Regions from separate parts of the Paenibacillus sp. SRL342 genome, predicted to be linked through region 4. Evidence: riboswitches for the same ligand, from Rfam matches in the RefSeq annotation. Region 4 holds a riboswitch; each other region holds the start of a gene.
The links. Region 4 has a riboswitch for thiamine pyrophosphate ahead of AC4E8D_RS18225 (thiamine phosphate synthase). Riboswitches for the same ligand answer to the same signal wherever they lie in the genome.
Positions count from the first base shown of each region.

Region 1: another riboswitch for thiamine pyrophosphate. It lies ahead of AC4E8D_RS02395 (ABC transporter substrate-binding protein); the one in region 4 lies ahead of AC4E8D_RS18225 (thiamine phosphate synthase).
Region 2: another riboswitch for thiamine pyrophosphate. It lies ahead of AC4E8D_RS04620 (ABC transporter ATP-binding protein); the one in region 4 lies ahead of AC4E8D_RS18225 (thiamine phosphate synthase).
Region 3: another riboswitch for thiamine pyrophosphate. It lies ahead of thiC (phosphomethylpyrimidine synthase ThiC); the one in region 4 lies ahead of AC4E8D_RS18225 (thiamine phosphate synthase).

Region 1 is NZ_OZ481790.1:494,169-502,113, reverse strand. It holds gene serS (serine--tRNA ligase) at 1-619, opposite strand, end outside; gene AC4E8D_RS02410 (MFS transporter) at 1,006-2,241, shown strand; gene AC4E8D_RS02405 (DUF2798 domain-containing protein) at 2,613-3,122, opposite strand; gene AC4E8D_RS02400 (phospholipase D-like domain-containing protein) at 3,251-4,540, opposite strand; TPP riboswitch at 5,087-5,199, shown strand; gene AC4E8D_RS02395 (ABC transporter substrate-binding protein) at 5,421-6,461, shown strand; gene AC4E8D_RS02390 (thiamine-binding protein) at 6,724-7,014, shown strand; gene AC4E8D_RS02385 (ABC transporter permease) at 7,014-7,772, shown strand; gene AC4E8D_RS02380 (ABC transporter ATP-binding protein) at 7,810-7,945, shown strand, end outside.
Region 2 is NZ_OZ481790.1:1,010,565-1,018,509, reverse strand. It holds gene AC4E8D_RS04630 (S-layer homology domain-containing protein) at 1-1,424, opposite strand, end outside; gene AC4E8D_RS04625 (radical SAM/SPASM domain-containing protein) at 1,690-2,565, opposite strand; TPP riboswitch at 2,781-2,883, shown strand; gene AC4E8D_RS04620 (ABC transporter ATP-binding protein) at 3,045-3,812, shown strand; gene AC4E8D_RS04615 (ABC transporter permease) at 3,799-4,629, shown strand; gene AC4E8D_RS04610 (ABC transporter substrate-binding protein) at 4,690-5,763, shown strand; partial or broken gene thiM (hydroxyethylthiazole kinase) at 5,957-6,778, shown strand; gene thiD (bifunctional hydroxymethylpyrimidine kinase/phosphomethylpyrimidine kinase) at 6,775-7,587, shown strand; gene thiE (thiamine phosphate synthase) at 7,587-7,945, shown strand, end outside.
Region 3 is NZ_OZ481790.1:779,346-787,290, reverse strand. It holds gene AC4E8D_RS03665 (zinc ribbon domain-containing protein) at 1-546, shown strand, start outside; gene AC4E8D_RS03660 (hypothetical protein) at 1,013-1,180, shown strand; gene AC4E8D_RS03655 (hypothetical protein) at 1,356-2,045, shown strand; gene thiC (phosphomethylpyrimidine synthase ThiC) at 2,424-4,208, opposite strand; TPP riboswitch at 4,632-4,745, opposite strand; gene AC4E8D_RS03645 (IclR family transcriptional regulator) at 4,894-5,637, opposite strand; gene AC4E8D_RS03640 (alpha/beta hydrolase) at 5,997-7,022, shown strand; gene AC4E8D_RS03635 (Fe-Mn family superoxide dismutase) at 7,174-7,945, shown strand, end outside.
Region 4 is NZ_OZ481790.1:4,163,661-4,171,605, forward strand. It holds gene AC4E8D_RS18210 (thiazole synthase) at 1-1, opposite strand, end outside; gene thiS (sulfur carrier protein ThiS) at 4-207, opposite strand; gene thiO (glycine oxidase ThiO) at 204-1,376, opposite strand; gene AC4E8D_RS18225 (thiamine phosphate synthase) at 1,393-2,061, opposite strand; TPP riboswitch at 2,286-2,395, opposite strand; gene AC4E8D_RS18230 (ABC-F family ATP-binding cassette domain-containing protein) at 2,472-4,022, opposite strand; gene AC4E8D_RS18235 (hypothetical protein) at 4,160-5,203, opposite strand; gene ltrA (group II intron reverse transcriptase/maturase) at 5,225-7,030, opposite strand; gene AC4E8D_RS18245 (hypothetical protein) at 7,727-7,945, opposite strand, start outside.

The sequences.
Region 1 (7,945 bases), 3.6 Mb from region 4:
TCACCAGTGCATCCTCCCTGACCATCAGAGGTACCTCCATCGGTGTAAACCCATGCTTCAGCAACAGATCCAGCGCAAGTTGCTGTACTGCCCGATGTAATAACAGGCCAGCACCTTTTAATACATAACTTCGTGTACCGCCAATCTTAACTCCACGAGGAATATCGATGAGATCATGCAACTCCCCAAGTTCCACGTGATCTTTGGTGTTATACTCGAACGTTGGCACCTCTCCCACACGTCGCAGTTCTACATTATCTGCATCCGACGAGCCATTGGGGGTATCCGGGGATACGATATTGGGTACCAGCCATTGCAGCTTGGTTACTTCCTCCTGCACAGGGGCAAGCTTCGCTTCCACCTGTTCCAACTGTTCATTGAGCTGTTTCACCTGAGCGCGCAAACCCTCGGCCTGTTCCCTATTCCCCGCTTGCATTAGCTTGCCAATATCAGCAGATAACGTATTGCGCAACCTGCGACCTTCTTCAATTTCCTGCAAAAGTGCTCTACGTTCTTCATCCCGCTCTAACAATGTGCGAATGTTGATCTTGATTTTTTTCCCGTCTGCTGCGGCCTGAACCTCTTCTGCATGTGCACGAATCCACTTCATTTCCAACATGGTCACCGTCTCCTTTGGCTGTAAAAATACAAAGAGCGCCCTCATCCCTTGGGACGAGGAGCGCTCTGCTCGCGGTGCCACCCAACTTGCTGAATCAGGATATCCTGCTTCCAGCCTCTTGGTCCGCGATAACGGGCGGTTCCGGTTAACTTGGGAAATATCGCTCCCCTGGCGAAAACGCCTCCGAGTTGGATGCTCTTCAACGGCATGGTCCGATCTGTAATTGTTGGTCTCAGTATATACGAACGCCGGACCTAATTGCAACCTTCTGTATCGATCAGGAATTCATGGCACAACTTAACATGTACTGTTATGATAGACTTTGTCTTCAAGATTGCGCTTTATTGTGATCCTCAATTTATGTATATAAGTAGAAGGAGTTCTTTATGAAAAAATTACTTTGGATCGGATGTCTGTCCTATTTCCTGATTGGACTTGCCCACGTTGTGCTCGGTTCCATTCTGCCGGTTACACTTGAACATTATGGCAAAGATTATAGCCAAGGCGGAACGCTGATCTTTGCTCAATTTGCCGGATTCCTGGGTGGTGTATTGTTATCTCCATGGCTGAACAGACGCTTTGGTAAACGGGGAGGCCTGTTAATCGCCACAGCACTTCTCTGTATCGCAGAATTATCCTACATGCTGCTGCCACCATGGGGCTGGATGTACGTCATCGCACCCGCAGCCGGCTTTGGATTCGGAATGGTTGAAGCTGTTATTGGAACCATTATCATCGCTGCAATCAAAGACAATACAGCCGTTGCCATGAGTCGACTGGAAGTGTTATTCGGGATCGGAGCGATGGTCATGCCGCTCATTGCCAGTGGTCTGATTGCTGCCGGGTACTGGCGCCTTTCCTTTCTCGTTGTTGCGATCTGCGCAGCGCTGACCTTTGTTTTCTGGGCAAAAGGATCATTCGGTGAACTCGATAAGTTTCTGGAGCGACGTAGTTCTAATAACGGTTCAGTACATGCCCACACTGCTGGGACATCGGGTGAGATGCATCCCCCATCTGCAAGTACATCCAGTCCAACCTATCGTGGCCTTAACAGGACTCTTCTGGTATTATTCGTCCTGTTCTTCTTCCTATATGTTGGCACAGAGATGAGTCTTGCGAACTTCATGCCAGCGATTCTGATTGAGAAAATGAACATGAAGGAAGCCGGAGCAGCGCTTAGTGTCACCTGTTTCTGGATTGCCATGTCTGTGGGACGACTCTTCGCCGGATATATCGCAGAGAAATTCCAATACCGCGTCTATGTCCTGTATAGTTGTCTCGCATCTGTTCTCTTGTTAATGGTATTTCCATTTACAAACCAAATCTGGTCTGCATTTCTCATCATCTTGCTGCTTGGGCTTGCGATGTCAGGCATTTTCTCCATTGCCCTTGTCTTCGCCAGTAAACTGCTTCCCGGAACAGAAGAATCCACACCCAGTATTTTGATTGCCTCAGGTGGAGTTGGCGGTGCCATTCTGCCTTTGACTACGGGATGGAGTCTTGATCATCTGGCGGTTAATCAGTCTGCATGGATGCTTGCCATTTTTGCAGTTGGCCTGCTTGTCATTAGCTTAATCACGTATCAATGGCAGAACAAACATATAGCGAATTCTGCGACTTAACAGTTATGTGTCGATCCAGTCCTGAGGATTAGAAATACCTATTAAAGAAATCGAAATGTCTACTGTCATAACTTGACGGTGGGCATTTTTTTGTAGCTTTACTTTGTTCTAACAAATCTAACACACGTTATTATAGATAATTATCTCAAATTCAAGGTCTCGTTGCAGTTTTTTAGCATAATAACGCCGCTGAGATTCGTTAGATTTTTCGTTCCCTAAAAACTGGCCTAATAAGATGTTCTCGATTCGTTAGCGCTGTAATTGTGGTGGAAGGTAGCCTATCTTTGCCTCTGATCACCTTAAATCAAGGGAAAGAATTCGCTCTATTCATTTGCACAAGATTGCCCAGGAAATACTTATGGCCAACCGAATCAAACACTTTTGTTAACGACAGGCACTACAGGGCCATTGCCTTTGATGAATTTACCGAATACATATCGGACGAGGGGTCCCAAAATGATCAATTGATATGGCAGCGCCAGGCTGAAGTTACGAGCAATGGTATGGAGATACGTACGGAATACGGATGACCCACTTAATTGATCAGCGAGATATGCTGAAACCATCCCATACAAGGACATGATCAGAACCATGCCAATCACCATAAAAAATGACATGGCTAGCACACCCAGAATTTTGTTGGACTTGTCAAAGGGCAAGGAAAAAGCAATCTTTCTCGCCACAGGGCCAACAATGAAAGACTCCACCAGAAACGCGATGACAAAACATAATATGAATTGAAGCAGTATCTCAAGCGGGGACATCTTACCGAGTAACCCACTGTGCCATAAATTGAATGTCATCATGACGACAACCATTCCTGTACACATCATTAATCCGAAAATAATTTGTTCCTTCTTGCTTGTTGGCAATTCTCTCATCCTCTCTGTTTACCTTCGTAATTATAGAGATGAGGAAACCCTCCACATAAGTGAACATTCTGTGAACAGTTGTGATTTTTCCAAATTAAAATTTGTAAAAGTAGCTATATCTATTAGCTGGTTCTTCTCTACAACAGAAATCTCCAGAGAAAAGACAGTTTGGATAAAGCTGTGATTGCCATTCGTTTGAAAACAGGGCCTTTCTGATTCGTAGATTCTGCTGGATACTCACCATTATTCACACGTGTACTATGTGCACGTTTGATATCCATAGCTTCTGTTAGTTCGTTGGCGAATGCAGAACCAGAAATGACCACAGCAGATTCGGTATTTAGAAAGGCGGATCTGGGATCAAGGTTATACGAACCAACCATGCTGAGGTAATCATCCATGACAAATGATTTGCCGTGTATGGAATAAGGGCCTTGGTATTCATAAATGGCCAGATTGGTATCAAGCAACCGTTTCTTAGAGCTTAAGTATCCCGCGAAAGCCAAAGGGTTAGGGGTCTGCTGGATTGAATTGGTTACCATGACCCATTCTGCTTTTGGATTCATCGACAGATGTACGGCTTTCTTCATTTTCTTGGTAGGAATGGCATATGGCGTCTGAAGGTACACCTTCGACTTTGCTTGATTGGCGAAATGAACAAATGCTCTCCACATGATCGGGTCTTTATACAGCCTTTGGATTGGATTGTGAATGAAAGCGACGTGGTCGGAACGAAGAGCCTCTTGAGCCCATTCCTTCGGCAACACTTTAACAAAAGGATCGCTCTGAGCCCGAGCTTTTTTATATAACTGAGCCAGCCGAGCCAGCTCTTTTAACCCCTTTGCATGATGTTGACGTTTGGCATGTTTTTCTGGTTTGGTGAATGGATGTTCCCATAACAGATCTATATATTTTTTCATTTCAACAACTGTGCTGTTCGTATTATGGTTTGGATTGTAAACAAGGACATCCCGATCGAATACATAGTCTTTTTTGGGTTGCAATGCCATGTATCTATCACCAATATTTTGGCCGCCAATGATGCCATATGTGTTGTCGACAAGAAAGATCTTGTCATGCAGACGGTTATGCCATGTCCATGGCATAACTATGTTGAGTGGTTCATAATACCTTAACTCCACATTGGGGTGAGCTGCAATGGCATTAGGAATATCACGCAATTCTCCGCGCATGTTGTGAAAAATCCCGTCTAAAATGATTCGAACATGAACACCCCGATCAGCTGCATCGAATAAAGCAGCAAAAAAGAGTTGAGATGTTTTTCCTTTTTGGATGGAGTAATAAGCCAGGTCGATGCTTGTTTTTGCCTCTCGAATGGTCTGGATTCTCACCTGACCGGATTGAAAGCCGTCCTCCAAGAGCAGTACGCGATCTGTCGTACTTCCTGCGGTTAACAATTTTTGCATATCCGTATTTTCAATAGTAGATGGAGACGGAACCAAAAATAAAAGGTAAGCTGTGAAAAAAACGTAGACACAATAGGACAGAATAATTGCGAATATGGTTTTAAGGATCATTCAGTACGCCCCCATTTTTATGTAAAAAGTAATTATTTGTATAGCAGTACTATCTCCTTTTGTATCTAAATTATGTTGTTTAAATGAAGCAAGCGTCTCCGGTCAAGGTCAATCGATCAAGAGCTGATCACTGAAATAGGGAAAGCAGCCCTGATGCGACGAGATATCAAACATCGGATTTGATCCAAGTTTTTGTTGAAAACCTTCCAGATCCTCAGCACTGAGGCTATGGCCCACTATCCGATGCTTTTGCACTCAGCCAGATTTCCTTATATGATTCGCCACGATAATTATTGAAAATAACACATCTAAACAGGCTGATATACATATGTATAACGGCCTGTTTGATAAGTTCATACGTGTCCCCATCCAGTTCCTGACTGGACACGTTCCACCCGCTGGCCTATAATTACACCTAGTAATGCCCGTAACTTCATAGTTTCCCAGGGGAGTCGGAATTGGCCGGCTGAGAGTGTATCCCACCAAGATACTAACCCTTAGACCTGATCTGGATCATGCCAGCGTAGGAATCGGAGTATATCGAAATGGCACAGCCCTATGGCTGAACGCCACCTCTCTAACGCCTGCACGCGTCCCGGAATACGGGGCGCTTTTTTAATGTTCTTTTATATAGCCAGAGAGCTAAAAAAAGTGACGTTATCCAGATCTCAACTGGTATAAATCTGTCGATTTATGCAAGATGATTGGATATGAAGCCAAGGAGTACCCCGTGCCAATCGGCCGGACATACCGAAGGAGAGAACCACAAATGAAATGGCGTAAAACGATGGGATTGTTGCTCTTATGCGTGCTTATGGTGACTGTAGCCGCATGTGGTGGCAAAGAAGCTGCCCCAGCTGGGCAGAACGGCAACACAAATACGGAAAGCAGCAACGAAGGTGACACTGCCGCCCTGAAAGATATTAAAGTGGTGCTCGACTGGACACCAAATACGAATCATACCGGCCTGTATGCAGCTGTAGATCAAGGTTTTTACAAGGCCGAAGGCTTGAACGTGGAGATTGTACAACCAGGTGCCGGTGGCGCAGATACGATGGTTGCCTCCAATGAAGTACCGTTTGGCGTAAGTTATCAGGAGAGTGTAACTCAAGCCCGCACACAGGGTGTTCCTCTCGTCTCCATTGCAGCAGTTATTCAGCATAATACATCCGGGTTCGCCGCTCCGGCGAATCGGAATATCAAATCACCGAAAGATTTTGAGGGTAAAACCTATGGCGGTTGGGGTTCCCCTGTGGAAGAAGCCGTGATGCAATCCATTATGGAAGGCGACGGAGCCGATGTATCGAAAGTGAAAAACATTAACATGGGTGACGCTGACTTTTTCACCGCAGTGAAACGGGACATTGATTTTGCGTGGATTTTCTACGCCTGGACAGGCATTGAAGCCGAACTGCGCGGGGAACCGATCAACATGTTATATGTGAAGGATTATTCAGAAGCATTGGATTACTACACGCCTGTCCTCGTAACCAACGAGCAAACGATCCAAAACGACCCTGAGTTGGTGAAAGCATTCCTGAAAGCCACCTCCGAAGGGTATCAATACGCAATTGATCATCCCGAAGACGCAGCCAACATTCTGATCAAGGCTGTACCGGATCTGGATAAGGAATTGGTGCTGGCAAGCCAGAAATGGCTTAGTCCAAAGTACACAGATGACGCCCCGCGCTGGGGAGAACAAAAACAGGAAGTGTGGCAAAACTACACTGACTGGATGTTTAGCAAAAAACTGCTGGATGAACAGATCGATGTGAGCAAGGCATATACAAACGAGTTTTTACCCCAATAAAATTTCTCATATAAAACGAACTTAATATTTACACGAGGACGGAGAGGACAGAAATAACGTGAAAAAGCGAAGCGGTCGCCTAAAAGCTTTCTGAAAGAAAGCTTCATCGGAAGCATACGCTATCACCGGATTTTCCCTTTAGAGAAAGGGAATCAAAAAAATCTGGGGATAACAGCGATTGGAAGGTTATTCTGTCATCGAAGTGGTAAGTGTAACAGTCATTAGTTCATTTTATATATCACGAAAGGAGCCGTGATCTCTCATGGCAAGCACATTACTTAGCATTCAGGTTATTCCCAAAACGCCAAATGGCGAGAACTCTTATCCTTACGTAGATCGCGCCATTGAAGTTATTCAGCAATCCGGCCTGAAATATCAGGTGAACGCACTCGACACCACGATGGAGGGGGAACTGGAGGAACTGCTGGAGGTTGTCCGCAAGATGCACGAGGTACTCGTGGAGGCTGGCAGCCCAAGCATCATCTCCCAGATCAAAATCGCCCATAGCCCTACTGGCTTCAGCATGGATACCCTGACGGAGAAGTATCGCTAATGCATGCCTATTTCAAAAGTGTATGGCCGCCCATTGTGGCGGTTATTCTCTTTATAGCGATATGGCAGGGAGCCGTCTCCCTCTTCCATATTGAGAAATGGATGCTGCCTGCACCGTCCGATATCGCCCGCGAAGCAGCAACTCAGGCCGAACGGCTTGGCATGCACGCTTCCGCAACCATTCAGTTAACGCTTATCGGATTCGCCGCTGGCACGGCGGTCGGATTGCTGATTGCGATGGTGCTGCATTTGGTCCCTTTTCTCAAGTCAGCCCTGTATCCTTTACTTATTCTTAGTCAAAATATCCCGACCATCGCGCTCGCACCGCTCCTGTTAATCTGGTTCGGATTCGGGCTGCTGCCCAAGCTGATTACGATCATCCTGGTCTGTTTCTTCCCCGTTGCGGTGGCGGCTATGGACGGCTTGACCCGTACTGACGCGGCCATGATGAACTATATGCGCATGGCTGGTGCGAAACGTCATCATATCTTCTGGAAGCTGGAGCTCCCCCATGCGCTGCCATCCGTGTTCTCCGGTGTCAAAATCGCCGCTACCTATAGCGTGATGGGTGCCATCATTGCCGAATGGATTGGTGCAGACAAGGGTATTGGTTATTATATGATGCTGCAAAAGTCGGCTTATCGTACGGACCGCTTATTCGTGGCGATCATGATTATTGTCGCGCTCAGCTTGCTGCTCTTCCTGTTCATTGCCCTGCTGGAGAGGCTGCTCGTGCGCTGGCGGCCACAGAAGCGGTAGTAAAGCATGTAATCTGTATATAGGAAGTGATGACCATATGAATCGACAACAGGATGAACAAGTCCAGCCTGGACGAGGAGCAAGTGTAATAGAGCCAACGCACGGTGAAAAGTTTAACTCGGCTACGCCTGATCGACCTGCCAACACGACTCCTGCTCCGGTTCCACCTGCAC
Region 2 (7,945 bases), 3.2 Mb from region 4:
ACAATTGCATTTAATATAGCGCGATTCACTACAGCACCATGGTTAATTTTAAACACGGTGTTCAATGCATCTTGGAACACTTCGAGATTACCAATGGTGGAGTTACCTCCAAATTCCACTGAAACTTGCTCTGCATGAACCATTACAGAGTCGAAGCTTCCACTGAGCACTACCGAAGAATTATGGGGAATCGACTCTGCTATTTCAATCGGTCCAACATCACCCGTGGAGACATTCTGTACGATTGCACCAGATCTAATCTCAATCTGCTGAACATCACTTCCACCTTCCAGGACCAAACGAATACTGCCATCCGCTTTGTCAACAATCACTGTTGCAAGAACCGAGTCCACTGCATGAATACTATTTGGTCCTCCGCCTTGAATCTCAGTAGTTCCCGTGACACTAACATTATCAAGAGTCACGTCACCATTTCCTACGGACTCAAGTATCTTCAGCTTACCATTTACTTTGGTGTTTTTTAGAACGACACCTTGGGAACTAATAGTTACATTTCCAGTTACATTACCAAGAGTATATGTACCTGGAGCAGAGAGATTATTACTAGGGGCTTGTTCCCCGCCTCCACTATTTCCACCATTGTTACTTCCGTTCCCTTTATCTCCGGAGCTGCTACCGCTATTTCCCTTACTGTTACCTTCAGAAGGTTTTGCTGTTTCAGGTTTTGCTTCATTTGAATCTTCAGTATCAATCTCTGTCTTGGCAGGAGTCATGTAACTATCATATGTAGACTTATTTATCACAAACTCATATGCAAGTCTCGCTAGCGCCTGTCGATCTGCTATGCCCGATGGATTAAATTTTACTGTTCCATCTTTTTGAACTAAACCTTTGATAAAACCAGATTGATAGGCAAGTGACACAGAATCTTTCGCCCAGTTAGATACTTGATCCAAATCTGAGAGTTGAGGCTTGGATGTTTGACTCGTTACATTTTGATGATCCCAACCAAAGGCTCTAACAAAAAATACAGCCAACTCTTCTCTTGTCACATTTTTATTAGGTGAAAAACTATCTTTGGAGGTACCTTGAGCAATTCCAGATTTGACAAGTGCACCTACATATCCGGTATACCATTGATCTTCCTTTACATCTGTGAATTGACTTGCTCCCACATTATCCGGCTTTAAATTAAGCGCTCCGACCATAATTTTTGCTAATTGGGCTCGTGTTACCGAATCGGAAGGTTTAAATGTCCCATCAGTAAATCCTGTGAGTATTCCTTGTTCTACTAATTTGGTTATTTCCGTTTTGGCATACGAATTATCAATGTCAGTAAAAGAAGTTTTAGATGTAGCCACTTCTGCCGATACAGATAAATTGATAGATAACATAGAAACAATCAGCGACGTAGAAAGCATTAACGATAGTTTGTGATTAAACTTTTTCCATTTTGAATTCAAAACTAAAACACACTCCTCAGTTGGCTTCTGGTAGGTAAATCCACTAATATATGAATCTTTAGAACTAATACACCTCCTAATCAATAGGATAATAATACCATGCATATTCATAAAAACAAGATTAATAGACTATGATTTTACAAAAAAGTTGTTATCCTGAATTGATTTCAATTCTTATTATCTACATGATTTCGCAATAAAGACAAAATGAACCTACCGAAACAAATATTTTCGGTAGGTTCATTTTGAAGTAAATTTATATATTCTAGGCTCCGAATCTCTGACGATAACCGCACTTTCGACACAACTCTTCCACAGCTTCACGTTTGGAGAAGCCATATACCAGATTGTTCGCTCGCTCACCCTCAATAATCTCCGAGAATGACTTCTCGTGCACATTACCAAGGTTAATGACACCCTCACCATCAAGACAGCATGGAACCACCGTTCCATCGACAAGCACAGCTGCCTGACCACGTAATGCATGGCAGAAGCCTTTGCCGTCATCTTCAGGTGCATCCAGGCTTGGCCACTGGAACTCATGGTCTTGATTCAGGTATACATTTGGGGCAATTTTGACCCCGCTGCCTGGAACCACTTTCTCCTCAATGCGGAAGTCCAGATTGAACTCACGTTCCAGCACTTCAAGGGTCTCCCGATTTCGATTCATCTGAGCATTCGTGAAGTTATCCTGCGTCAGATTCCACAGCCGGAATGAGATGATGACATTGTGCTTCACCGCTTCGTGTACAAAAGACAGAATGTTGCTCAGGTATCCGTCACGGTCAGTTGAACCTTCATGCCCATCGAAGCTGTGCAGAGAGAAGTTCATCTGTCGCAGCGCCGGTTTGCCAAGCAATTTATGCTGAGTCTTGGGCAGCAGCGTACCATTCGTTGTAATGTTCACCTTGAGTCCCTTCTCATGTGCGGAATCAAGCAGCAGATCTATTTTGGGATGCAACAAGGGTTCGCCTTTGACATGTAGATAAATATGATTGGTGTGTGGTTTAACTTGTTCCAGTATATTGTTGAAGACTTCAGGGTCAATGAATCCTTTGGCACGTTGTGTCTGCGGACAGAAGCTGCATGCCAGATTGCAGATACTTGTGATCTCAATATATACTTTTTTGAACGTTTTCAACTCGGGTCCCCATTCTGCTTCGGAGGGAGCAATCCCACCTGCATTTGTGATCCGGCCAATATGCGCCATCCCTATTATATCGGGTTCATGAGCCAAGGTAAATTGTTCAGTTGTTCAGGTCTGACTCCAAATTCATCTCAAGAATTCCATCAAGCTGCCTCTTTACAGTTCATGTTCGAGTGATATATGCTGAACACATAACTGCATATCTTGAACTTTTGCACTAGGGGAGCCTTACGGCTGAGACGAATATGACTATTCGGACCCTTTGAACCTGATCTGGATCATACCAGCGGAGGGAAGTGGAGCGGCCTTTTAGTAAGCGGAATTTTATCATGTATATGTGAAGATAAACTGCGGATCTAACTTACAGACCCACTCATTTCTCCGGAAATGGGTGGGTCTTTTTTGTTTCTTTTGGCAGAGTGCAAGATGTGGTTGTTATTCCAGCAGTCTGACATCAAGGGGGTGAGGATCAGATGAATAACCATGTAACCATTCACAACATAAGCTTTGCTTTTCCCGAAAAAAAGGATTCCCCCGTGCTCTCCAATGTGTCGCTTCAGGTTCAACAAGGAGAATTTGTCTCGCTCATCGGCTCCAGCGGATCAGGTAAAAGCACGCTCTTCAAGCTACTCGCAGGCTTGCATGAGCCAACCGTTGGCACCATCGATATAGCTGATGTACCGCAAGGACAACGGCTCGGACGAGTCGCTTATATGCCGCAGAAAGATCTGCTGTTATCCTGGCGAACCGTCATGGAGAACTGCATGCTGCCTGCCGAGTTGGCACCAGGCCGACAGGACAAGGACAAGTTACGGGCCAACATTCTAGCTGGGTTGGCAAGGTTCGGCCTGTCGGGTTATGAACAGGCCTATCCAGATGAGTTATCCGGCGGCATGCGGCAGCGGGTGGCATTGCTTCGTACCTTGCTTACAGGCGGGCAGCTCATGTTGCTGGATGAACCCTTCGGTGCACTCGACGCCTTAACCAAACGAGAAATGCATCGCTGGTTGCTGGAGCTGTGGGAGGGCTTTGGCCAAACCGTACTGTTTATTACACATGACATTGAGGAAGCCCTGCTGTTAAGTGACCGTATCATTCTGTTAACTCCAGGAGGGCAAGGTCAGCAGTTGCGGGAGATGATGGTTCCTTTACCACGCCCAAGGCATTCGGACATGATCTACCAACCGGCTCTCGTGCAGATGAGACAACAACTGGAGGAACAATTACATGCAAAGCGATAGAGCTGAGGTTAGCGTCTGGACGTGGTGTTTTAAGTGGCTCTCGAGGTCGTTTTCCCAATATGGTTTGTTTATTGTTCTCATGTTCTTATTACTGGCGGTCTGGGAAGTGATTGTGCGTATGGGATGGGTGCCCTCTTTCATCATTCCTGCACCCACAGCCATCATAGGTTCACTGGTTGAGCATCGTCGTCTGCTGTTGACCATCCATCTGCCTGCTACCTTTATGGAGGTTGTTGTTGGTTTTGTCTTGTCCATAGTGACTGGAATTACGCTGGCAACAGGCATGCATATGAACCGGTCGATTGAAAAGGCCTTGTATCCCTTCATCGTGATCAGTCAGACCATTCCGCTGATTGCCTTGTCTCCCGTATTTATCTTGTGGTTTGGTTACACGTTGTGGAGCAAAGTCGCGGTGGTGTTCTTAATCGCATTCTTCCCCATTGTGGTCAGTACCTACGATGGACTCCGCCAAGGCGATCCGGAGCAGCGTGAACTGCTGCTCACCATGGGCGCCAGCAAGTGGGATATTTTCTGCAAACTCCAGGTTCCGCTGGCACTTCCCTCTTTTTTCTCGGGGCTAAAGATGTCTGTGGTGTACTGCGTGGTTGGTGCAACGATTGGGGAATGGCTTGGTGGCAGCAAAGGTCTCGGATACTTCAGCCGTCGTATGTCCAGCAACATGAACACGGATGCGATGTTTGCATCTATTGTGCTGTTATCCCTGCTGGGGATCGTTTTGTTTGTACTGATTGCCTGGCTAGAGAAACGGTTTAGCATACGGCGGCATGGACATGGAGGCAAAAGAAAAGTTGGATAATACTTAGACAGGAATTAGATGTAAATACAAATCAAAACGATGAATTGAGGAACTTCATTTATGAATAACAAAGGTATATACTCCCTGCTTCCCATCATGCTCATTAGCCTTTTGCTGTTTGTTAGCGGATGCAGCACCACAAATACCGGCAAAAACGCACCAACAACAGATTCTGCAACCCATGCACAACAAACAGACAAGTCTGCAACCGAACCAGCATCAGACGCCAAAGATAAACTGTCCATCATGCTCGACTGGTACCCGAATGCAGTACACTCCTTCATCTATGTGGCTCAGGAAAAAGGGTACTTCGCAGACCAGGGTCTGGATGTCGAAATTCAGATGCCTGCGGATACCAATGATTCACTCAAACTTGTTGCTGCCGGGAAAATTGATCTGGCTCTAAGCTACCAGCCCCAAATTTTGCTCGCGCGTGGCGAGAACATTCCTGTACGATCCATTGCTGCTGTTGTTCGGCATCCACTTGTACATCTGTTAACCGAAGCAAATGGCAACGTGAGCTCACCCAAAGATCTTGAAGGAAAAACTGTCGGTTATTCTTCGATTCCGCTGTATGAAGCGATGGTTCGTACGATGATCAGCCACGATGGTGGCAATCCCGACAACATGAATCTGGTTGACGTTGGGTTCGATCTGATTCCTTCGCTGGCTTCCGGACAGGCCGATGCAATTATGGGTGGTTTTATTAACCATGAACAATTGATTTTGGAGAAAGAAGGACATGCCATGAAATCGATTAACCCCGTCGATTATGGTGTGCCTGATTATTATGAATTGGTCCTGACTGCGAGTGAGGCTGGCATTGAAGCGAAAAAAGATCAGCTTACCCGGTTCGTCAAAGCGATCCAGGAAGGACAAAAATATGTAACGGAGCATCCAGAAGAAGCCTTGAATATTCTGCTCGCTCATGAGAATGAAACGTCTCCGCTTGACCCGGAGATCGAAACCAAAAGCCTGGCTATTTTAATGCCACTTATGAATGAGGAAGGTCAACCGTTTGGACGGCAGGAAACGGAGTCGTGGGAGAATGTACGTGCATGGCTCGTTGAAAAGGATTTGATTCCTGAATCGGTGAAAGCCGAGGATGCTTTTATTAATCTGCAAGGAGAGTAAATAAAGGAGTGCAAGGTGAATGAAGGAAAAGTGACTGAACGCAAAGGGGAAGAAAGCAAAGCTATATGCGCCTTAATATCTCTGGAATAGAGCATGGAGCGAGTCCTAACGAATCTGAGATACGCTATATCCGAATAAACAACCGTTTACAGCTTTTTGGTCAAAGGATTCAGGAAAGCATACAAAACAAGGAGGAAATTATATGTCTTATCTGGAACGTGTTCGTACGCAAAATCCGCTGGTACACAATATCACCAACCTTGTCGTGGCTCCCTTCACAGCCAATGGTCTGCTTGCACTCGGTGCGTCCCCTTTTATGGCCTATGCTCATGAAGAGGTCGCTGATGTCGCCAAGATGTCAGGTGCCGTGGTACTCAACATTGGTACTCTCGATGACAAAGTCGTTCAGGCGATCCGTCTTGCAGGCCAATCGGCTAATGCGCATGACGTGCCTGTGGTGCTTGATCCCGTCGGTGCAGGTGCAACCGCCTATCGTACAGAAACCGTGCAGATGCTCATTCGTGAACTTCGTCTCACGGTACTGCGCGGCAATGTGGCAGAGGTCGCCAATGTCATCGGTGAGAGTTGGAGTATTAAAGGTGTGGACGCAGGATCAGGTGAGGGCGACCGAATCGGCATTGCGGAGCGGGCAGCGCATAAACTTGGCTGTGTCGTGGTCATTACCGGAAAAGAAGATATCATTACTGATGGACAATCCATATTCCTCACGAGTAATGGTCATGCCCTGCTCACTCAGGTCACGGGTGCTGGCTGTCTGCTCAGTTCAGTGATTGGTGCTTTTACAGCCATAGCGGAATCAGGAGCCGATCTTCTAGGCAGTGTTGTTGAAGCGCTCGCGTTTTATGGTGTAGCAGCTGAACTGGCGGCAGAGCGGACAGCTCATCAGGGGCCGGGCAGCTTCCAGATTGAATTGTTGAATCAACTGGCACAAGTAACACCAGACCTCTTGGCAGAACGCGCACAGATCCGTCAGATCCGTGGAGGTGCAGTATGAGCATTGCTCAAGCGCTAACCATTGCAGGCTCTGATAACGGGGGCGGCGCAGGCATTCAGGCTGATTTGAAAACATTCCAGGAGCTTGGCGCATACGGCATGACCGTTATCACGGCTATTGCTGCCCAAAATACAACAGGTGTGCAGGGCGTTTTTCCCATCCCTTACGATGGTATTGCCCAGCAATTGGACTCGACCGGCGAAGACTTTCAACCAACCGCAACAAAGACCGGCATGTTATATAGTGCCGAGATTATTCGTCTAGTGGCTGAGAAATGGCAGCAATACCGTTGGTCGAATCTGGTCATCGACCCTGTGATGGTAGCCAAAGGTGGCGCCCCCCTTCTCCAGCAGGAAGCTGTACAGGCGTTGGTTACGGATCTGTTGCCCCATGCCCTGATCACAACACCTAATATACCGGAAGCGGAACTGCTTACCGGAATGTCTATCACGAATCTGAGTCAGCGAGAAGAAGCCGCAAGACAGATTGTACAGATGGGTTCAACGTATGCTTTGGTCAAAGGTGGTCATGATGAAGGAAGTGGCATGATCGTGGATGTGCTCTACGATGGGCAGTCTTTTCATTATCTGGAGAATGTTCGTGTGGTAACACGTCATACACACGGAACAGGATGCACATACTCTGCTGCGATCACCGCAGAGTTAGCCAAGGGTTCACCTGTTCTGGCTGCCGTTACGACCGCGCGAGCATTCATTCAGGTAGCCATCGAAGATGAGCTGGGGATTGGGGCCGGACATGGGCCGACGAATCATTTTGCGTATCAGCGCAGACAGCGGGGTGAGAAGTGATGCGCCCGTGGGATGCAGAAGCGGTGCGACGCGCGATGCAGGTGTATTTGGTGATGGGCAGCGTCAATACGACGCAAGACCCGGTGGAAGTGCTGCGCCAGGCCATTGCTGGCGGCATCACGCTATTCCAGTTCCGTGAAAAGGGAACTGGCGCCCTGGTTGGCGAAGCTCGCATCCCGCTTGCGATGCAGCTTCGCGAGGTGTGCAGCCAGCACGGGGTCCCGTTCATCGTGAACGATGATGTGGAGCTGGCTGTAGCGGTGGAGGCCGACGGCGTGCATGTCGGCCAAGAAGATGCGGACGCGGCGCTGGTACGCGCCCGCATTGGAGATGGGCGGATGCTTGGCGTATCCGCCCA
Region 3 (7,945 bases), 3.4 Mb from region 4:
CAATCTCTTGTGGAAAACTCTACTACTGGTTCTGCTAACCCTGGTCAGGTAACAACAGATCATTCGTTCTCTGCCCAGCCCGTTCGTTATGTCACGCTCCCAGGCAAACGTCTTGCTGGCGTATCCGCCCGCACAACCAACGCCATTGAGATCAGTGGCAAAGGCTGTATTCAGGGACTCTGGAACAATTATTTTGCCTCAGAGCACCTCCCCGCACCTGAAGCCGCCCGCTATGGCTGTTACACGGATTACACTGATGGCATAACCGGTGAATACACCATACTGGTAGGGCATGAGGTCAGTCCGAACGAATCATTGCCTGAAGGATTGGACGACATTTTACTCCCTCCTGCAACTTACGCCGTATTCACTTCCAGAAAAGGACCGATGGCAGAGGTTGTTGGCGAAGCCTGGGGAGCCGTGTGGGCATGGGACAAACAAAGCGATCGTACGTTCACCGGGGATTTTGAATTGTATGATGAACGCAGCCTGAATCCCGAAAGTGTACAAGTAGATATATACATCGCTGTTCATCAAAATAGATAAAACCAACACAATGCCACCTCAGACAGGATCAAAGTTTCCTCGCATCCTTCTTCATATTACGCAAGCTGCCGGGTTCGCTCGGCAGTCTTTTTGTTATATCCGGAACTACATAACCACCTAAACAACCCGACCATGGTACCAAGTTAGTTAGCATGCTTTGCATCATTTAACCAGACAATATGCCTCATAAGCGGGTACCATTGACTTCCTTAAAATTGGGACTATTCACATAACAACCGATTCGATCCTCCCATATCAAACCTCTCATATCAGGTTCTTTACTCCTGAATTTTCCTAAAACCGTTTACATCTCCTTAAAACCGGGTAAAATCACTACAATCCAATTGGATTTATATTCTAAAATCATTTATTTCGTCTAACAAGTCATATGTACCTATATGTGCAGCTGGCAACATAACCAGTCGAAATACATAATTTAAAAAAATGCATTAAAGGAGGAACCAAGATGATCCGCATGCCTATTCAGCAAATGATCCCGTACCACCACCAATATCCGCGCAACACGGCGACCACTGCTCCTAAAAAGGAGAATGAGAACACTCAAGGTCTATCCTTTCATGAAATTCTGCAGCAAAAAATGGCGAAGAAGAGCGCTTCTCCTTCCCTTCGATAAAATGGACACCAGAACCAATTAGTACGGTTATCAACCGTCTTTCCGCAGTTTGGCGGAAGGGCGGTTATTGGCGTTGAGTAACAAACAACTGTACAGTTCTCAGGTGTGTTTCTATAATGGTTTAAATATCTACAAGATCCATGACATATACGAACTGTAAAAGGGGACTTAGCACATGATCACCATTGGTTGTTTTCACGCTCATTATTCCAACATCGCCTTAATTGAAGAGACGCTTGCTCCTTATGAAGTTGAATTGGTCCATTACGTCGATCCAGGTCTGGACCGTCTTAAACATGATGCTGACTTTTCCGAGGTTGTCATTCACGAGAAGGTAGCCCAGACGCTCCGATGGATCGCTGAGTGTCATGCCGATGCCATTCTGGTCACCTGCACCCTGTTTGCGACAGTACTGGAGCAGGAAGCCTCACAGGTCCCTGTGCCTGTGATCGGCATAGATCATCCGTTATTGCAGGAGATACGGCGAGTGCCGGGAAATTACATAATCGCATTCACCAACCCGGCAACTATTGAAGGAACGATGGCACGGATGAATCAGGCATTACAGCAAGAGGATGAGAATGGGCAACTACACGTTGCCAAGACATCTCAGACGGATGCGGTGTGCATCCCTGGGACATTTGAGTTGATTATGCGTGGAGATCAGCAAGGATATCTCGAAGCGGTACGTGAAGGATTACAGCAGATTGCTGAGCAGTATCCGGGTAAAGCGGTAGTGGCAGCCCAACTCTCTATGGCTCCCGCAGCTGCACAGGTTACAATAGATCGCCGTATTCCGATCCATAGTCCGCTGGCATTGCTTGCGGCGTATTTGGAGGAGAATTTGGGTGTGGCTCGAGAGTAGTAGCGGATTTGGTGAAGTAACAGGTTGTATCTGAACTCTGCAACTATGAACTCACTTACTTAGTAACACCACAAATTAACGAGGTGAACTAATATGCGTTTCCTCTATATTGTTTTACTGTTTATAGTAGGTTTCTCCTGTTCCGCATCTCTATACGGAGGAGCACCAAAACTCGGTGACGCTCTTTTATTCGTTATCGCAGGAATTCTGTATAAAATATGGACCACACACAGTCACAAAGCTAATTCTGATAAAGGCTGAGTACGGTTAAGAATACATACATGACATAACACTAAAAAAAGCCGTTCTTCTCTGCAATGACAGAGAGAAACGGCTTTATCTCTATTTCAGACTGCCCAGCTTGCGCTGTATCAGCGCCTAGGAACGTGTCCGATATTCCTCGGCCTTTTCCTGCATCCCGGCAGCTACAGCCTCATTCTCGGACAATCCTTTATCCGCGGCAAAGGCCCGAATGTCCTGCGTGATGCGCATGCTACAGAACTTCGGTCCGCACATCGAGCAGAAATGAGCTTCTTTGGCTCCTTCTGCTGGCAGTGTCTCATCATGGTAGGACAGCGCACGTTCAGGGTCCAGTGACAGGTTAAACTGGTCACGCCAGCGGAACTCGAAACGTGCCTTGGACAATGCGTCATCGCGGCGCTGAGCACGCGGATGGCCTTTAGCCAGATCGGCGGCATGAGCTGCGATCTTGTAGGCGATGACCCCTTCCCGCACATCATCCTTGTTGGGCAGGCCCAAATGTTCTTTTGGCGTAACATAACAGAGCATGGACGTGCCAAACCAGCCAATCATGGCCGCACCAATGGCGGATGTGATGTGATCGTAACCCGGGGCAATGTCGGTCGTCAGCGGCCCCAGCGTATAGAACGGTGCTTCTTTACAGATCTCCATCTGCAAGTCCACATTCTCCTTGATCTTATGCATCGGCACATGCCCTGGACCTTCGATCATCACCTGCACATCATGCTTCCACGCGATCTGCGTCAGTTCCCCAAGCGTAGCCAGTTCCGCCATCTGAGCTTCGTCATTGGCATCGTAGATACTGCCTGGACGGAGTCCATCTCCCAGCGAAAACGCTACATCATACCTTTTCATAATCTCGCAGATTTCTTCAAAATGAGTGTACAAAAAATTCTCCTGATGATGCGCAAGGCACCATGCTACCATAATGGACCCACCGCGAGACACAATGCCTGTCATCCGCTTGGCCGTCATCGGGATATATCGCAACAGTACACCTGCATGAATCGTAAAGTAGTCCACGCCCTGCTCTGCCTGCTCAATGAGTGTGTCACGGTACAACTCCCAGGTCAGCGCTTCCGCTTCGCCATTCACCTTCTCCAGCGCCTGATACAGCGGTACCGTACCAATCGGCACAGGTGAATTGCGGATAATCCATTCCCGGGTGGTATGAATGTTTTTGCCTGTGGACAGATCCATTACGGTATCCGATCCCCAGCGTACCGCCCAGGTCATCTTCTCGACCTCTTCCTCGATGGAAGAAGATACAGCAGAGTTGCCAATGTTGGCATTGATCTTCACATGAAAATGACGACCGATCAACATCGGCTCACTCTCCGGGTGATTGATGTTAGACGGCAGGATGGCCCGTCCACTCGCCAGCTCCTGCCGTACAAATTCCGGCTCCACGCCTTCACGAATGGCGGCGAATTCCATCTCTGCCGTAATGACTCCCTGTCTCGCGTAGTGCATCTGAGTCACACAGCGCTCTGGCTGTGCCCGCAAGGGTTTGCCACGTAATCCGGGATACTCTTCGGCGCCGGCTCTCTTCCCTCCGGGCTTCAGTCCGTTATCCTCCGGTTTAACCGTACGGCCCTGATAAGCTTCGACATCGCCACGCTCTGTGATCCAACGGGTGCGCAGGGATGGCAGACCTGCACGGATATCCGCATGAAATGCGGGATCGGTCATGGGGCCGCTCGTATCGTAGACACGCAGCGGTTCGTTATGCTCCACCCCTTGGGGAGTATTCGTGTCATGAAGGGCTATCTCACGCTCCGGTACAGCAATGTCCGGCCGTGAGCCCTGAATGTAGACTTTGCGGCTGCCCGGAAAGGGCTGAACCCGTCCGGCCGCGCTTGTTTCCTTTTCCACCTGCTGACCGTTATGTTCCTGTTCCATCGCTTGTTGTCCCGTTTGATTTCCTGCACTCATGTCGCTTGTCTCCTCCTCATTGTTCGTTCGCTTGGTTTTGGGTTGGCATCATCATTAGCTCACTTACGTACCTGTCCCAAATCATGCGCAATGCAGAGAAGAAAAGAGCGATCCTACTCCAGACCAGGGGAGACAGTTTTCATGTACAGTTAACAACAGACGGAGGCTGCCACAGATCATGGATCTATGGTGCATTCTCTATTCATCCAAGCCCACTTTCGCAGGTTATTGAAAAAGAGGCCCATAGAATCCGCGCTATATCGCCTGTTCACTGTATATAAAAAAGCCGGTCCCCGAAGGAACCGACTTTTAATGTCCATCACCAATAATGCACCTTTATGCGGCTCCTTAACGGAGCCCTACAAGGGTCACATCATGTGGTGGTTGTGGTCATATCGCCGATTACTTCCCTACGCTGGTATGATCCAGATCAGGTGCAAAGGGTCCGGAATCTCATGCGATTCCGTCTCAGTCCGGACAGTTCGGACTCCCCCAGTAACGTTAACAAGTTGCGGCATACACATGCCGCAGTTCATATTCAATGATGCTGGCCCCGCTGGGCCGTCCATAACAGAGTAGCGCAACCGGAACATAAAAACAACCTTTATATTCCAGAACACCAACTCAATTGGAGAAAAACCTTACCTCAACATCAGGATAACATGAGCCCCATCTGCGTAGCAGCTTCCTTTAGCACAGGTGCGTATTCATGCAATGTCTCCTGTGAGAGTCGGCTGACAGGCCCTGAGACCGAGAGTGCGGCTGCAATATTGCCTCTGCGATCCATAATCGGTACCGATACCGCGGCAGCTCCCGGCTCACGTTCCTCATAACTCGTCGCATATCCGTTATCCCGAATGTCTACCATTTGCGCCAAATACACCGCTGGATCGATAAATACCGGCCATTCAGGACCATTCATCAATTCTTCACGATCCTCGTCCGTGGCAAACGCCATCAGGACTTTGCTGGAAGCGCCCACAGACAGCGGCAGTCTAACACCAACGGGAGCAACTCGGCGAATCGCCTGATCACTTTGCACAGCCTGAATCCGAATCCGTTCACTGCCATCACGCAGGTACAGACTCACGGTCTCCCCCAATCGATCCCTCAGTCGCTCCATCGCAGGCAGCAGCAGAATAGCGGGATCATCACTGCGGGACATATGAGCTGACAGCTCCCAGATTCGGATGCCAAGTCGGTACTTCTCTGTTGCTGCATCGCGGATCACGAACCCTCGATCCTCCAGCGTAGCCATCAAACGGTGCACTGTACTTTTGTGCAGGCCGATCTGGCTGGCAATTTCGGTGAGTCCCAGATCACTGCGTGTGGTAAAACATAATAATATATCCAGCGCCCGTTCCACAGCCCGGACGGTTAACTTGCGATCTTCCATGGCATAATGCCCTCCTCATGTTTCATCACATGAAACTTGGTTACATAAATTATATGAGAAACGGTCTCATCTGTAAACCAAAAAGAGCCAAAATCGAAATAGGCCAACGTGCAAATTTTTCCTTTTTATAAGACTTAATCCCCTGTAATTTACACACTAAGGTAATGTTACCCATATATCTTAAGAACTATATAACAATTGCGTAACAAATGCCCTCAATCAATTGACTTTGACTATATTGGAACATACGATAAAGATATATTACATTAAGATATCGCTCTGAAGCAGGCTCTGAAATCGACGCAATTCTCTTTACATGTCGTTGTTATCTTCAACTGAACTTCAAAGGAGGGGCATTCATGTATCCAACATCCCAGAGCGAAGCCCCGCTGCAAACAAAAGTGTCCGATCTGCCCTCTTCCCTATCACCGAGGCTGATTCGGTTCAAACATATTATCGTAGCGTTGCTGCTCTCCGTTGTATTTTTTCTACTGTTTTGTTTTATTGCACTGCATGGTTACATCGCATGGGTATTATCCAATCCTACTGTAGCGCCGGTCTTCTCCAATCCAATGCAGGCCAAGAACATGAAGTACGAAGACATCACGTTCCCGGCAGCAGATGACAGCCGGACGATGCAGGGATGGTATATACCTGCTGACAATGCTGCAAGCAAAACAATTATTTTCAGTCACGGCTATGGTGCCAATCGTGAAGAAACATGGGTACCCATGTATGACCTGGCACACTATGCCCATCAACTTGGGTTCAACGTGGTCATGTTCGATTATGGCTTCGCCTCACAGGTGAACAAAGCTGTAGCCACAGGTGGCAAAGCTGAGTCACAGCAATTGCTGGGTGCCATCCAGTTCGCCAAGCAGCGAGGTGCGCAGGAACTGGTTGTCTGGGGTTTCTCCATGGGTGCCGGTACGGCGCTTCAAACCGGACTGATTACCCAGGAAGTGGATGCGATGATTCTGGACAGTACGTTCCTGCTTGAGCCGGATACGCTGTACCACAACATTCATAACCAGATCGATCTCCCGCGTCAGCCTACACTCGAGATCATGAATCTGTTATTCCCTGTTCTGAATGGTACCGGATTACAACAGATTCCATACCAGGAAGTGAAAAAGGAAGATTATCCGTTCCCGATTTTCTTCATCCATGGCACAGAGGACGAGAAGGCGCCTTATCCAATTGCGGAGCAACTCGCCGCCAACCAGACCAATCCGTACTCCGATGAATGGATTGTCCAGGACGCGCATCATGAGTTGATCTTCCGGGAGCATCCGAAGGAATATCTACGCCGTGTCTCAACTTTCCTGAGTCATGTAACGAAAACAAGCAGTGACGATGTACAGAACACGAATAGTGGAGAATAACCAAATTTCAATCATCCGAATTTTTCCAGAGCCCTCAGGGGCTCTTTTTTTTTTGCCCTCATAGGACAACAGGCTCGCGGAATATACTCTTGGGACGCATGAACAGACGGTCTGCATGCAATGAATTTCATCTGAAGGAGGTTCAATATAGATGAACTGGTATGGATATGGTCACCTGCTGCCTCTGCGGACATTGGAGGAAATCCGTTTCTGGAAAGAGCAGGAGAAAGAACATACACTCGTCATTCGTGCCCTGGTTCCTGATCTGGAGCCCCCATACGTCAAGCTACTGGAGGAATGGGAGGTTACCTTTGCAAACAGTGAGCGAGTAGCCAATCAGCTTTTAAAACAACTATTGCCTGGAACCCATCCGCCTGCTCCCTACATCGTTCGTTGTATCGATCAACTTGTGTTGGCAGCTCGACAGCAATCGAGAGAGTTCATCAAACAGCTGTATGTTCTTCTGGAACAAAGTGCTGCTGTGCAAGCTGTTCCGCTTGTCAAAGTACTTATTCTGCATTTTATCCGCGAATCGGAGTATTTTCTGGGCGTATTGGATACGCTTGGCCAACCTGGTATCTTGCGTGAAACGGATTCGGAGCCATCACTTTTTCTGGAAAATGCGCTGCATACGTCAGGGCCAGGAAGCATCCATCGCCAAGCTTCAGAAGCTCCAACTTCTCCGGAGGGGAATGTAAATGCACCTGCCGCTTCAGCTCAGATCCAATCCGCAACCGTTCAACCGCTTTCTACCGGAACAACACAAGCCACACCCAGCTCTACAGCACCTCCTGTAAAAGAAAAGCCGGTTCCCATTGGAGGACACACACTGCCTCCCCTTCCCTATGCGTACAATGCGCTGGAGCCACATATTGATGAGCTGACGATGCGTATCCATCATGACAAACACCATCAATCTTATG
Region 4 (7,945 bases):
TCATCAACCGCCTCCTACAAAATGTACAATCTCAATTCGATCGCCTTCTCTTAATGTTGTTGACTCATGGTGTTCACGCGTTAAGATATGCCTGTTCAGCTCAACAACTACAGTCTTAACTTGCAGGTCAAAAGATTGGAGCAATTTATCCACACGATTCAATCTGTCTTCAATCTCCATCCGTTGACCATTAACGATGATATTCACTGCACCACTCCCTTTCTGTTCAATCGCTCAGGGCTCAGCGCCTCAATTCCGAGTTCTTCTGAGCTTTTGCCAGCGACCAACTCCGCGATAAGCCTGCCTGTTATCGCACTAAGCAAGATACCGTTGCGGTAATGCCCAAAGGCGGCGAACAGCCCGGGTATACTCTTGCAAGCACCTATATAAGGCAGCCCATCGGGTGTTGCCGGTCTTACGCCTGCCCACGCTCGTATAAATTGTGCTTCTTTCATCCCCGGCACCCAGTGGGTAGCCGCTGTTAGCAGCTTCTGAACACCCTGTACAGAAACGTTCAAATCCGCTCTTCCTGGCAGACTGGTTGCCCCGAGCCAAACTTCGCCATTGGCTTTGGGAACAATATAGATATCCTCTGCATACACCGTTCTGTCAGGTCTGTACCCTGCATGTTCTTCTGAGAACTGAACGGCGGCTATTTCACCTTTTACCGACCACACAGGCAAGCTCAGATTCACATGTCTCATCAACTCTTCACTCTGTAATCCAGCCGCTATAATGACATGTTTGCATCTCATCTCACCGATCGATGTGGTGATTCCCTGCACACCGTGTTCGTTTGCTTGCACACGTATATCCTGTATGTCCTCCATAACCCGTGCTCCCATTGCTTGAGCGGATTCGGCGTATGCCTTCGTTAGGTGGAGTGGGAGAATTTCACTCTCGTAAGGTCTGTAATAGGCTCCATACGTATCTCTGTTAAGCCATGATGCCTCCTGCTGCACAATGGAACGATCCCACCACACCTCATCAGCAGAAGTAGACAACGCAGACTTCCGATTGTCCTTATAACTACTTAATTCACTGTATGAACGAAAAGGAGTTAGGAATCCCTGGCGTTGCAGACCAGTCTCTACCTCACTGAGTGTAGCCATTAGCATCTGTTGCTCGGTAAGTAACTGTCTACTCTGCCTGGCAAGCTTAGCCATCAAAGGATGAGCAAAATCCTCACTGTCGGCCGCCAGCATTCCAGCTGCTGCGCAAGAAGTGCCTCCTGCAATCGCCGAACGCTCCAGCAACAGCACATCCTGTCCACGGGAAGCAAGTTCATATGCAATGGCACAACCAACAACCCCTCCGCCTACAATAATCGTTTCTGCATGAACCTTATCCGGTCTATCAGTAATGATCTTCTTCATCAGCTCATCTCCTTGATTAGCGGCTCAAACTTTCTGTACCAACGCCAACGATAGCCTGCCTTAACGATGCAGCCGCCTGATCCGGGGAATCGCTCGCCCAGACATTCGAGATCACAGCAACTCCCTGAGCGCCTGCAGAGCGAATAGCGTGAATGTTTCCCGGTTCGATGCCACCGATCGCCATGACAGGAATGGAGACACCGGAGCACACTTCAGCCAGAGCATATAATCCTCTTGGTTCAAGATCAGGCTTACTGTTGGTTGAGAAGACATGCCCGAAGAATAGGTAATCGGCTCCCCGTTCTTCAGCGATTTTTGCCTCATCGAGTGAATGAACAGATACACCCAGACGAAGTCGCTGCACATTGCTTATAACAGCAGGGTTGTAGTTACGTATCACATCTTGCCCCCAGTGTACACCGCCATAGATGTCATTCTGTGGTGGCAGTTCTGAGCCATTGATAACGATGCGACAAGATGGAACACCAACGTTACGCAGACTTTCAGCCCAACCGATCTTGTCTTGCAATGTGAGTTGTTTTTCTCGTATGTGAATATAGTCCACCAAAGGCCAAACGTCCTTTGCAGCTTTTACAAAAGATGCTTGATCCCCTGTACCCGTAGATACAACATGCAATTCAAATGATTCTTGAACATGTTCATGAGAAATTACCGTACTGTTCATCTCCTTCCAGACGTGAATGCTATGAAAACACAAAAAAGCCACTCCCGTAGGGGAGTGGCTGCGTATTATTATAGAACCAGATGACTGACTGATACATACAGTTCATTTCGTGCAATAAAGCTATAGACCCTATAGCCATAACGTTATACACGCAACTGCATGTTTCAATTCGTTAAGCAGACGGTTGAAATCCTTTGAATTGCCGTTTGCTCACGTCATTCACTGAAACGCGCTCGCCACTTCCCTACGCTGGTATGATCCAGATCAGGTGCAAAGGGTCCGGAATCGCATTCTTCCATCTCAGCCGCATCGTGCGGCCCCCCTAGTGTTCATATGAAGTTGTAGCCTATGTTACCATAGACGGTTTTTTTTGTCACCGTCATTTCTGTTAAACATTGTCTTGAATCGCCCTAGTTTGTCTCAGACCATTCTTCTACATTCCATGTTTTGGTGACCCAACCCTCGTAGAAATCAGGTTCATGAGATACCAGTAACACCGTTCCCTTGAATTCTTGCAAAGCACGCTGCAACTCCGCTTTGGCTGTGACATCGAGATGGTTTGTCGGCTCATCGAATAAAATCCAGTTGCTTTCACGCATCAAGAGTTTGCATAAACGAACCTTGGCTTGCTCTCCACCACTCAGCATGTTAAGCGGACGGGTAATGTGCTCATTTTTCAACCCACAGCGTGCGAGATGACCCCGGACCTCATTCTGGGTCAAATGTGAAAACTCATTCCAAACATCCTCAATCGGCGTGATATTTCCAGCACGAACTTCCTGTTCAAAATAGGCCGTTTCGAGATAATCTCCCAAGAAGGTCTTTCCACTCAGTGGAGATATTTTGCCCAGAATAGTTTTCAGCAGTGTCGATTTACCCACACCATTACAACCTACGATGGCAATTTTTTCACCACGTTCAATTGTCATCGTCATTTTGGGCAGCAAAGGATACGTATATCCAATTTCAAAATCAATACCCTCAAAGACCGTTTTGCTGCTCGCACGGGCATCCTTGAATTTAAACGTTGGTTTGGCCGCTTCATCTGGGCGATCAATACGTTCAATTCTGTCCAGCTGCTTCTCCCGGCTCTTCGCTCGACCTGATGTTGAAGCACGTGCCTTGTTACGCTGAATGAAATCTTCCTGCTTCTTGATGTACTCTTGCTGCTTCTCGTATGCATCAATATGCTGGGCTTTATTCATATCAGCCATCTCAAGGAACTTGTTATAGTTCGCTGCATATCTCGTTAATTTGGCAAATTCCAAATGATAAATGACATTTACGACTTCATTCATGAATTCCGTGTCATGGGAGATTAAGAGAAACGCGTGAGGGTAGTCCTTCAGGTAACGTGACAGCCATTCAATATGCTCTACGTCCAGATAGTTGGTCGGCTCATCCAGCAAAAGTGCTGTAGGTTTCTCGAGCAGAAGCTTGGCAAGAAGCACCTTGGTACGTTGTCCACCACTTAGAGCTGCGACATCTCGATCAAGACCAATTGCGGACAAACCAAGACCATTGGCCATCTCTTCCACTTTTACGTCAATCAGATAAAAGTCGCCCTGTTCCAGTTGTTCCTGAATATCGCCCATCTCTTCCAGCAACTGCTCCAACTTATCTGGATCTGCATCTGCCATCTGGTCCGTAATATTCATCATTTCTTTTTCCAATTCAAGCAACGGAAGGAATGCATCCTTAAGAACGTCACGAATGGTTTTGCCTGGCGTAAGCTTTGTATGCTGATCCAGATATCCATAACGAACCTTAGGTGTCCATTCCACTTTTCCACTATCTTTAAGCAATTTACCGGTAAGGATGTTCATTAATGTGGATTTACCCACACCATTGGCACCAACAAGTCCTACGCGCTCTCCGGCAAGTAAACGAAACGATACATTTTTAAATAACGTGCGATCTCCAAAATTGTGACTCACGTTCTCTACTGACAATAAACTCATAAGATGAGGTAGCTCCTATCTATTAGACATTACTTTTGTGATTGTTCCGAAACCCTATTCTAGCACAAGTCCCGTCTTTTCTGAAAGTAATGTAAACAGCTCAGGAACCTCTTCCATGATTTTGTCATACAGGCTCCCTACCGATTAGAGCATTTATATTCGAAATAGCCTTGTGCAGCTGCTTGTCTTGCGTCTGTGAATACCTCTTCAGCACGGTAACCATTACCACATGTGGAGGGATAGTAGTACTTGATACCCGTTAAAGGATCTACCCCACCTACGATGGCCGTTTTCTTCACAAGTCTGCCTCCACCAATTGCGTAATTGTTGATTTTCTGGTCACCCACACCTATACCTTGGATAAAGGCCATAATCCCTGTATCGTTAATGGAGTTGTACCAATCTTCCTGCGCAATCAGGGGCATCGTAAACGTATAGGAAATACCGTTCTTTCTGGCAAACTCATTATGGCGGTTAATCACATCAGCCAGATCATCCTGCACAGCAGTCACAATCTGGCTTTGTCTAACTTGCTCAAATACGCTGGTATTCTGAAGTAAAGGAATCTGTGTGGTTGAAGCCAGTTCTTTTTGAAATCCCTCAATCCATTTCCCTGCGTTTGCGTCATAGGCATATACGTAGTCGTCCAGTGTAAAGTTAATACTGTTACCATTAGAATCTGAATATGTATAAGGTTTCTTGGGGCTCCATACTTGCCTGAAAGAACCTTCAAGGTTACCCGTCATCTCTGTTTCTGTGGACAACATATAATAGCCATCATAATCCAGAATAACCACGGCAGGAATGTAATTAAACATGTTTCGAATAGCAACGGGATCATTCTGAATCCCCATATTCAAAGCCATCGTCTGCGTAAATGTCAACAAGGCGAGCTCCTTGTCCGCTTTAACAAACTTGGTTGAATCATAACCTGCTTCATCATTTTGTTTCTCATTCTGATGCATCACCGCACCTGCATCCATAACTGCGGTTTGAAGTGCAGATCTGTATCGTTGACCAAGATATTGAGCCTCTTCGGCATCTTGGGTATGGAGTGAGATGATCCAGAAGAGCGGGAAGAAGATCAGCACGAATACAATGGACAGCTCAATAGAAATAGGTAAGGATTTGATATAATCACCGCCTTTTCCCCTTCTCCACACCGTGCGTGCGACTTTCATCGCACACGGCGCTCCATCTTTTTAGATTTTTATTACAATAGGTTCCAAGTTACTCATTTTTCGGTACAGGTTGATTTTCTGAATCGTAGAGTCTGAAAATCCAAACGGCGACATGAGTTTGACAATCGTCTCTGATTTTGTAGCATGAACAAGTTTATGGATATCTTTGTGTAGAATACGTAGATTGCTAAAATCGTCTGTCCCACCTAAATGGATTGGCAAAAGATGATGGCAATGCACGTAATCAGCAGTTAGTAAAATGCCAGATATCTCGCATTTGCCACCCTGCATACTATATCTACTCAGTCTGTTATCCAGGTATTCAATGCTACGGTTTGGTATGTTTGACTGCATTAGTTTAATTAGTTCATATCTAATATCCGTCTTTAAATCCCTATGAAGTCTCTTTCTTCCTTCTGATGTATACGGATTTAACGTCTGCTGAAAGCATAGGTTGTTAACCGTTTTTACATCTCTGAACGGAAAGAGATATACACCTGCGACCTTAAAGGTTCTATATCTGTTCCTGTAGAACTTCTTGAAGGTTGGCGGGGCATTATCAGGATATTGGTATTTACCAATAACTTTGAGACGATTGTATGTGAATGCTTTCAGATCAAAGGCAAGTCGTGAGAACTCTACACTAACATGTGTTGCACGTGAAAAGTAATTGTGTAAACCAAGTACAAAGCTATTGAAGAGAAGAGCGTTTTGAGTAATTGGTGCTTTGTGCAGATTCTTAATGCGCTCTCTTGCTTGCTTCTTGATTTCTGCTCTCTTCTTTTCATTTATACCCGTATAGGCGACTCTTCTTTTTCCTTTTTTCTCAGCCCATATTGTGAATCCCAGGAAATCAGATTTACGTTTCCTGAGGTTTACAATCTGTGATTTTTCGGGTGAGATGTCTAGTTTAAGGCGGTCTCTAAGATAGAGTCTTACAGCGTGATACCACTTCTGAGCTGATTTCCAATCCCGACAAAGAATTTTAAAATCATCGGCGTATCGCACAATATATCCTTCTTTAAGATTGGTTTTCTTGAGTGCTCTGATCCTGTGATAGTCTCCTGCATAGGCGTATTGAGTTTCGAAGTTTGTCCATTGTCCTGCAACCCACTGATCCAAGTCATTTAATACTACATTTGACAGGAGAGGAGATAAGATTCCACCTTGTGGTGTGCCTTTCAACGGTATCCCTTCATCTTCAATTTCAGCTTTAAGCATTTTGCTGATGATTCGAAGTACTCTTTTATCCCTAATACCCATATTCCATAGTTGTTTCAAAAGCAATGTGTGGTTCACATTATCGAAGAATCCTTGAATATCAACATCAACGACATAATGGAGATTGGTTGTGTTTATAAGATGTTGTACTCTCGCTAGAGCGTTGTGTGTTGATCTTACCGGTCTAAACCCGTAACTATGTTTATAGAAGTAAGCTTCCGCAATTGGTTCAATAATTTGTTTAAAACATTGCTGAATGATTCTGTCAACTATGCATGGAATGCCTAACGGTCTTTTCTTTCCATTAGGTTTTGGTATAAGGACTCGCCTAACCTTTTTGGGTTGATAATTCAAAAGCTTGTTTCTTACGTGGCTCACAATCTCTTCTTCTGTTAGTGTCTTTATATTCTCTATGGTTTTGCCATCTGTTCCTGGTGTAAGTGAGCCTTTGTTTGATTTAATTGTTCGAAAAGCTAGGAGGATGTTCTGATGTGAGTTTATTAGCCCGTATAAATTATCGAACTTTTTTCTTCCTAGTGCTTTTTCGTGTAAATCAGTAAAAGTACTCGTCATGTCGTAGTAGTCCCAGTATCGAAGAGTTTGCACTGTGGCTTCACCTCCTTACGGTGATTCCCCACGTTCCTACCTGATCGGTGCAATTCACTTTTCGGAAAAATTGTTTATTATCTAAAAAGACTTGAGGCTGTTCCTCCGTAGCCATTACAGCCACTTCATTGGTCGTGCCTCTACTCTCACAAGGATTAGTACATTTCAGCAAATTTCTGCCTTATAGTAGACGTCTAGGATGACAGTCCTGTAAATCGACGTTCCTTGCTTTCCTTGTACCTTGTGACCTAGCTATGCTTGCTAGACCTTAGGTGCCTCCTTTGAGCCTGTGGACTTGATATCGCCATTGTTCGATATAGCGTGTTTCCTAGACTACAATCGTACTCTACGCTATCCACCCTGACTTCTGTCAGTACATATGTTTCCATATGTTATGAATTTAGACCCGTACATTCGGAGGTTCGTCAGGTTTTTTACAACCATTCTCATCATAGTCCGCTTTTCAGCCATCCGGCATATCAGTTAGCATACCTTCTCAATAGAGTGGCTCCAGCTTCCCTTCTGCCGACTTCACCTGTGCTTCATACCCGACACGCTGTCCGTGTCACGCACGCAGGAGATTAACGGAATTGTTTCAGGATACATGGTTCCCTCTTTCCAATTCTCGGTCGCAAAGTTGGACTTATTTAGTTAAGTCCCCGCTTTTCCCGAATTGTTCGGTTATAGCGGAACAAGTCACACGTAATCTTCATTGAGAACCATACCTCCGTATGTTACAAATACCGCTGAAGCCTGAGCCGTACCACTCAACCATTCACGAATGAGCATGGAAGGTGTACGATTTGTATTTTGGAGCGTCACGGTGAAAAAATCCCCTGTGGTCAACGTATATCTTCGGCCAGGATCATCAACCGGTATCACACCTGAGGATGGGAATAGTCGCTCTCGAATCTG